3 regions of the Luteococcus sanguinis genome follow, and region 1 is predicted to be linked to each of the others. Evidence: riboswitches for the same ligand, from Rfam matches in the RefSeq annotation. Region 1 holds a riboswitch; each other region holds the start of a gene.
What was found. Region 1 has a riboswitch for cobalamin ahead of ABD089_RS13605 (hypothetical protein). Riboswitches for the same ligand answer to the same signal wherever they lie in the genome.
Positions count from the first base shown of each region.

Region 1 (2,255 bases):
GGTGTAGAGCAGCGCGTCCAGGGTGACCGGACCGCCAAGCCTGATGCCCGCCATCCAGGCCGGCAACTGCAGCTGGGGCAGCGTGAACAGCACCGTCCCGGACCGGTTGAGCCCGATCAGCACCTGGCTGGTCATCCGGATCGCGACGATCACCAGCGCCACCACCAGGTAGGCGCCCGCGGCCCGGGCCCAGGGTGCGCGCGTCCGCCGGCCCCCGACCACCAGCCACACCGCCACGGTCATCAGCACCACCAGCAGCGGGTTGTGCACCAGGCTCACCGCGATCGCCGCCGACAATGCCCAGGCCCACCACGCCATCGGGTGCACGACGCGGCCCACCCGCCTCGCGGAGGAGGTGGGTGGGGCGGCGGGTGCCTGGACGAGGGGTGCCTGGGCGACGCGGACCGAGCGGGCCATGACGGCGGTGGTCAGCGCGTCTGGTTGCGGCGCCAGCCGAGGTAGCCGGCTCCGGCGGCGAGCAGGACGGCGATCGTCCCCAGCACGCCCCACGGCGTGGACGAGGAGTCGTCCGCGGTGTTGGTGGGCGCACCTGAAGCGGACGCTGACGCCGACGCCGACGCCGACGCCGACGCGGGGGCGGAGGCAGCGGCGAGCGACAGCACCGGCATGTCACAGCTCTTGGTCTTGGGTGCGTTGTAGCACCAGCCCTGGACGCTGCCGGCGGCCGGGACGGCCTCGTCGGCACCCTTGGGGGAGAAGGTCCACTTGCCCCCGGGGGTCAGCGTGTAGTAGCTCCAGAACTGCCCGTTGGAGGTGGCCGGGCAGGCGGCGGGGTAGCCGCCGATGGTGCAGATGAAGTTCGACTTGTCGCGCACCAGCTTGAGGTCGGCGGCCTGCAGGGCCTCGGTGCCGGTCTTCGGGGTGCCCACGCACTCGTTGGCCAGCTGCTTGTCGGCATCGGTGACCACCAGCAGCCAGACCTTGCCGGCCGCGACGCAACCGGCGGCGGTGCTCTCGTCTGCGTGGGCGGGGGAGGTCAGTGCGGGGGAGGCGGCGAGCGAAAGGCCGAGCGCGGTGGCGGCCAGGCCTGCGGCGAGGCTCGAGGGCTTGCGGAACATTGGAAGTGGGTCCTTTCCTGTGCGCCGCGAGCAGGGAGGTGGGGCCCTGGACTCTCCCGCGGCCTCGACGGGTTCGTGAGTCATCGTCACCGGCAGGCATTCCGACTCGGGACCTCTCACGCGGATGCGCGGGGCGTGATCCCTCACGGCTGCGGGTCAGTTCCGGTCTCGCACCGGATTCCCCTGACGGCGACTGGGCAAACCTACTCCGGTTGCTGTCCGCGCGGCACAATGGCCCCCATGGCCCGCATTCTCGTCGTCGACAACTACGACTCCTTCGTCTACAACATCGTCCAGTACCTGTACGAGATCGGCGTGGACGAGCTGCAGGTCTGGCGCAATGATGACGAGCGTTTTTCCTCTGCTGACTGGGCGGACGGGTTCGACGGCGTGCTGCTGAGCCCCGGCCCCGGGACGCCCGAGGAGGCCGGCGTCTGCGTCGAGTTGCTGAAGACCACCAGCGGACGGGTGCCGATCTTCGGCGTCTGCCTGGGTCTGCAGTCGATGGGGGTCGCCTTCGGCGGCGTCGTCGACCGGGCCCCCGAGCTGTTGCACGGCAAGACCTCGGACGTCTTCCACGAGGGCCAGGGCGTCTTCGCCGGGCTGCCCAGCCCGATCACCTGCACCCGCTACCACTCGCTGGCGATCGTCCCGGAGACGCTCCCGGACGTGCTGGAGGTGACGGCCCGCACCGAGAGTGGGGTCATCATGGCGGTGCGGCATCGGGAACACCCGACCGAGTCAGTGCAGTTCCACCCGGAGAGCGTGCTCACCCAGGGTGGCTACCAAATGCTCGCCAACTGGCTCGCGACCTGTGGGGACGAGGGCGCCATCGAGCGGGCAAAGGACCTCACCCCCCTGATGCGGCTGGGCTGACTCGCCGGGTGCCACCAGGCCGGGCCGAAGACACCGGCCAGCACGGCTTCAATCAGCTGGGCGTTGAGGTTGCCGCGCTCGAGGCAGGAGCGGACGCGCGTGACGGGGTGGCCGGTGCGCTGGTGGCCGGTGCCGTGTATCTGCCGACGTAGATCGTGATCACCTGGTCGGTGGAGTAGCTGCCCGTGCCGGGGGCCTGCTCCACGACCAAACCGTTCTGCGTCTCGTCGGTGACGTCACGGGTCAGCACGACGACGTCCGAGGTGAAGCCTGCATCGGCGATGGCCGCGACAGCCGCGC
Region 1 is NZ_BAAAKI010000025.1:142,818-145,072, reverse strand. It holds gene ABD089_RS13610 (CbiQ family ECF transporter T component) at 1-417, opposite strand, end outside; gene ABD089_RS13605 (hypothetical protein) at 429-1,079, opposite strand; cobalamin riboswitch at 1,154-1,301, opposite strand; gene ABD089_RS13600 (aminodeoxychorismate/anthranilate synthase component II) at 1,320-1,955, shown strand; gene pknB (Stk1 family PASTA domain-containing Ser/Thr kinase) at 2,008-2,255, opposite strand, start outside.

Region 2 (2,255 bases), on a different contig from region 1:
AGCCCGACGGCGTTGCCGATCCGCGCGTGCTTGGTCGGGTAGGCGGAGAAGACCAGCGCCAGTTTCTTGTCGGCGTTGGGAATCCGACGCAACCGCGCATGCCGGACGACGAGTTGCGCGAGCCGGGCGCAGCGCTCGGGGTCGGCGACATAGCGGGGCAGCCCGTCGGCGTCGAACTCCTTGAAGGAGAAGGGCGGCCCGATGATGCGTCCGTCGAACTCGGGGATGGCGATCTGGTTGGCGGCATCGAGTGGGGTGACGCCGTCGTCGCTGGCCTCCCACTCGGCGCGCGAGCTGGTCAGGCACAGCCCCTGGATCACCGGGATGTCGAGCGCGGTCATCCGGGCGACGTCCCAGCTCTCGTCGTCCTCACCGGCGGACGCGGTGGCCGGGGTCGATCCACCGGCGGCCAGGACGGTGACGACGAGCGCGTCCAGCGTCCCGAGGGCTTCGTAGAGTTCGTCGGGAGCGGCGCGCAGGGAGCCCGCATGGATCGGCAGCCCGATGGCCTGGCCGGTGGCGTCGATGGCATCGGCGAGGTCATGGGCGAAGGCGTTGTTCCCGGCGACGTGCTGCGCGCGGTAGTAGAGAACGCCGACGCGTGGCACGCCCTCACGATCCCGCAGCTTGTCGAGGGGCCTGGGCGCCCAACCCCAGCTCGGGACCGACACCGGTGGCTCGAAACCCTCGCCGGTCAACAGCACCGTGTCGGACAGGAAGCCGTGCAGCTGTTTCAGGTTCTCCGGGCCACCCTCGGCCAGGTAGGCGTGGGCCTGCGCGGCAACGCCCATCGGCACCGTCGACAGCTCCATCAGTTCCGCGCTGGGGGCCTGCTCACCGCCCAGCACCACCATCGGGACGCCAGCCGCGAGCACCTTGGTGAACCCGGAACACAGGTCCTGCGGGCCACCCAGGATCCGCGCCACCACCAGGTCGCAGCCGCGCAGCTCGTCCAGCAGGCCCTGGTGTGCGGGACGGGAGGGGTTCGCGAGCACATAGTCGGCGCCACTCGCGCGGGCCGAGAGCAGGTCGGTGTCGGACGTGGACAGCAGCGCGAGACGCATCGTGGCTCCTCCGTCGGGGTTCTCGCCCCGGATGGTCAGGTGGGATCACCCGTGGCCAGTGTCTGGCTGCCCCTCGGCCGGGAAGACCCAGAGGACACAGTGGCGGAACCGCCCCGGACTCGCACCGGGTTCCTTGCCACGAGCTGCGCCAACCCTAGCCGGGCTGGCCAGCCGCTGTGCGAGGATGTCAGCCAGCACAACTCCACACCCCATGTCGGGAGCGAGGAAGCCGGACGAGCCGGCACGGTCGCGCCACTGTGTTCGTCCCCTGCACGACGAGGGACGGGAGCCAGGAACTCGCCCGCCATGGAATCCGACTACCCGGGACGCGTCATCCCGAAGGGACCACCATGCACATAGCCGAGGGCTTTCTCTCCCCCATCCAGTGCGCCATCTGGTACGGCGCGAGCGCGCCGTTCGTCGTCCACGGTGCCCGCGCCGTGATCGCGGAGACCCGCAAGAACCCCGAGAACCGAATGCTGCTGGGGGCTGCCGGCGCGTTCACCTTCGTCCTTTCGGCGATCAAGCTGCCCTCGGTGACCGGATCGTCCTCGCACCCGACCGGGACGGGTCTGGGCTCGGTGCTCTTCCGTCCCCCGGTGATGGCCTTCCTGGGGACGGTCGTGCTCCTCTTCCAAGCCTTGTTGCTCGCCCACGGCGGCATCACGACGCTGGGCGCCAATGCCTTCTCGATGGCCATCGTCGGGCCGTGGGCTGGGTATGCGGCATGGCGGACGCTGCGTCGATTCGGCACATCGGTGGCGGTCTTCGCCGCGATGGCGCTGGCTGACCTGGCCACCTACGTCACCACCTCGGTGCAGCTCGCGATCGCATACCCGGACGCATCGTCCGGCATCGCCGGCGCACTGGCCAAGTTCCTCGGGATCTTTGCTGTGACACAGATCCCGCTCTGCGTGATGGAGGGTCTGCTGGGTGTGCTGGTGCTGCGCTTCCTGTCCCGGGTTGCGGCTGACGACCTCAACCGGATGGGGGTGTTGGCCGATGCGTGATCGTCGCTGGAACACCCACCTGCTGAGCACTGCTGCGCTGGTTGTCGCGATCGTCGCCATCTTCGCCGCGTCGCTGTGGTTCGGACGTCCACACGACGGCCAGGAAGGTTTCGCCGGGACGGACGCCGTGGTCACCGAGACCCTCTCCGAGTCGGGCGTCGAACCATGGTTCAAGCCGCTC
Region 2 is NZ_BAAAKI010000008.1:25,300-27,554, forward strand. It holds gene cobN (cobaltochelatase subunit CobN) at 1-1,064, opposite strand, end outside; cobalamin riboswitch at 1,101-1,236, opposite strand; gene ABD089_RS06905 (energy-coupling factor ABC transporter permease) at 1,415-2,074, shown strand; gene ABD089_RS06910 (energy-coupling factor ABC transporter substrate-binding protein) at 2,067-2,255, shown strand, end outside.
Region 2: it holds a riboswitch for cobalamin, as region 1 does, so the genes downstream of both, cobN (cobaltochelatase subunit CobN) here and ABD089_RS13605 (hypothetical protein) in region 1, are expected to answer to the same signal.

Region 3 (2,255 bases), on a different contig from region 1:
GCCGGGTCGTTGACCCGTCCGATGTTCGACTCCTCGGCCAGCACGATCTGCGTGTTGCGCGCGATGCGGCGGGCGAAGGCGGTGGGCAGGCCCCAAGCGGTGTTGAAGGGCAGCACCGTGATCGCCTCGGCGCCGCCGATGGCCGCACCGAAGGTCTCGATGGTGCCGCGCAGCACGTTGACGTAGGGGTCGTCGCGGGTGATCTCGCGCCACGACGTGACCGCATGCTGGCGGGCGCCGCGCTTGTCGGCCGACACCTCCAGCACCTCGCCGATCCGGGCCCAGCAGGTGCGCAGGGCGCGCAGGCGGGCGATGGTTGCGAACTGGTCGGTGGTGGCGCTGACGCGGAAGTTGATCGTCTCGAAGGCCTCGTCGACGCTCAGGCCCTGGTCGACCAGCGCGCGGACGTATTCGACGCCGGTCGCCAGCGCCCAGGCCATCTCGTGCACGTCACCGGCGCCGGCGTTGTGCCAGACGGTGGCGTCGACGACGATCGCACGCGACTTGGGCATGCCGTCGAGCTTCTTCGCGTAGTCCGCCAGGCCGGACAGGTCGGGCTGGGAGCCGTTCAGGGCGGCCAGGCCGATCGGGTCAAGGCCCAGGTTGAGGCTCAGCTCGGACTTGTCCTTGCCGCTGCCCTCGTAGAGGCCGAGCAGCGCATCCGCCGCAGCAAACTGATCGGTGCGGCTGGAGACCTCGACCTTGACCAGGTCGAGCAGAACGTCCTTGAGGTTGTTGACGAGGTCGTCGGCCTTGATCGCGTCCGGGTCGAGGCGCAGCCACAGGCTGGTGGCGCCCCGCTCGAGATCGGTCAGGATCGCCTCGCGGGTGAAGGTCGTGTCAGGGTCCTCGTGCAGTGCACGCACGTCCCATGCGTCCATGTCGCCGTTGCGCACGGTCGTGCCGCGGGTGAAGGGCATGGTGCCGGGGGCACCTAGGCCCTCGACGGCATCGTCCAGGGTGTAGACGGGCTCGATCTCGATGCCGTCGACCGTGGTGGTGCGCAGCCGGGCGACACTCTGTTCGCCACTGAGCTGCTTGTCCTCGGGACGGCCCCTGTTGAGGACCTTGGCGACCGCAGCCTGCCACTGGTCCATGGACGGGGAGTCGAAGTCGCCGGCGAGCGTGAGCCCGCCACCGCCCTCGATCGCGCCCGGCTGGGTGGTTGTCATCACAACTCCTGCTCCGATGAGTTCGTCGTCCGTTTGGACGACCTGGCTGGTGGCTCCTCGGCCGCGCGGGTGGGGCGTTGCTCCAAGAACACCCTGCAGGACTGCTCTCGGACGCCTCGTCCCGGTGGTCACGACTGGCTGCCGTGCCCTGCTGGCAGGTATTCGGACTTCTGGGAGACCCAGTCACCGTTGCGGGACAGCTCCGGAATTGCACCGGATTCCCTCATGCCGACCACCCTTTCGGGAGGTTCGAACCAGCACTCCCAACCCTAGCGGTGCCGCTCTTCGCGCGGGCAAGGGGGGTGCGAATCCCGTCCATTCATCGGACGTCTGCCCCAGCCGCGCCCGTGTGGGGGACTGTCAGGATGTGCATCTGGCACCCCACACCCAGGGGGACGGCGCCAGCCGTGGGAATCGGCCGCCGCGCCCGCCGCGACCTCCGGTGACGGTCTGGATCATCGGCCGACACCTGGTCGCGCACCGGGATGCCGTCCTTGATCGCCGTGATGTCGAAGGACCGGCGGACAACCCGTCGCCTTCACTGTCCGCACCGAGGAGAGGTGGCAGGCCGCAGACGGGTTCGGGATCAGTCGATCCGCTTCCTCAGTTGACGAAGGGCTCCAGCGCAGCGCCGAGCTTGGGCAGCGCCTCCTCGACATAGCCCTTTGCCTTGCCGCGGATCGGCTTGTAGATCTTCGCCAGGGTGGCGTTGTCGGGGTTGGCGGCCTTGTCGTCCACGACCTTGAGCAGTGCGTCCGCAACAGCGGACTTGTGCTGGGTCAGGTGGGCGGCGAAGGACTGGTCTCCCTTGCCCTCCCAATAGGGCTGCAGGGCTGCGGCGACGTCGGGGAGCATCGCATTCGCGCCCTTTTCGACGATTCCCTCCTTCGCCTTCTTGGCGCTGGCATAGGCACCCTTCAGGGCAATGCCCGACAGCCCGGACTTCGAGCTGACCTCCTCGTCGAGGACCTTCGCGATGGCGGCGACGACCTGCGGACGCTTGGCCGGGTCGAGCAGGCTGGCGGTGAACGTCATGGTCTTCCTTCCAGCGGTGTGGCGCCGTCGAAAACGGCGTTGTCAGGT
Region 3 is NZ_BAAAKI010000001.1:9,356-11,610, reverse strand. It holds gene mutA (methylmalonyl-CoA mutase small subunit) at 1-1,172, opposite strand, end outside; cobalamin riboswitch at 1,309-1,446, opposite strand; gene ABD089_RS00060 (DUF6918 family protein) at 1,776-2,207, opposite strand.
Region 3: it holds a riboswitch for cobalamin, as region 1 does, so the genes downstream of both, mutA (methylmalonyl-CoA mutase small subunit) here and ABD089_RS13605 (hypothetical protein) in region 1, are expected to answer to the same signal.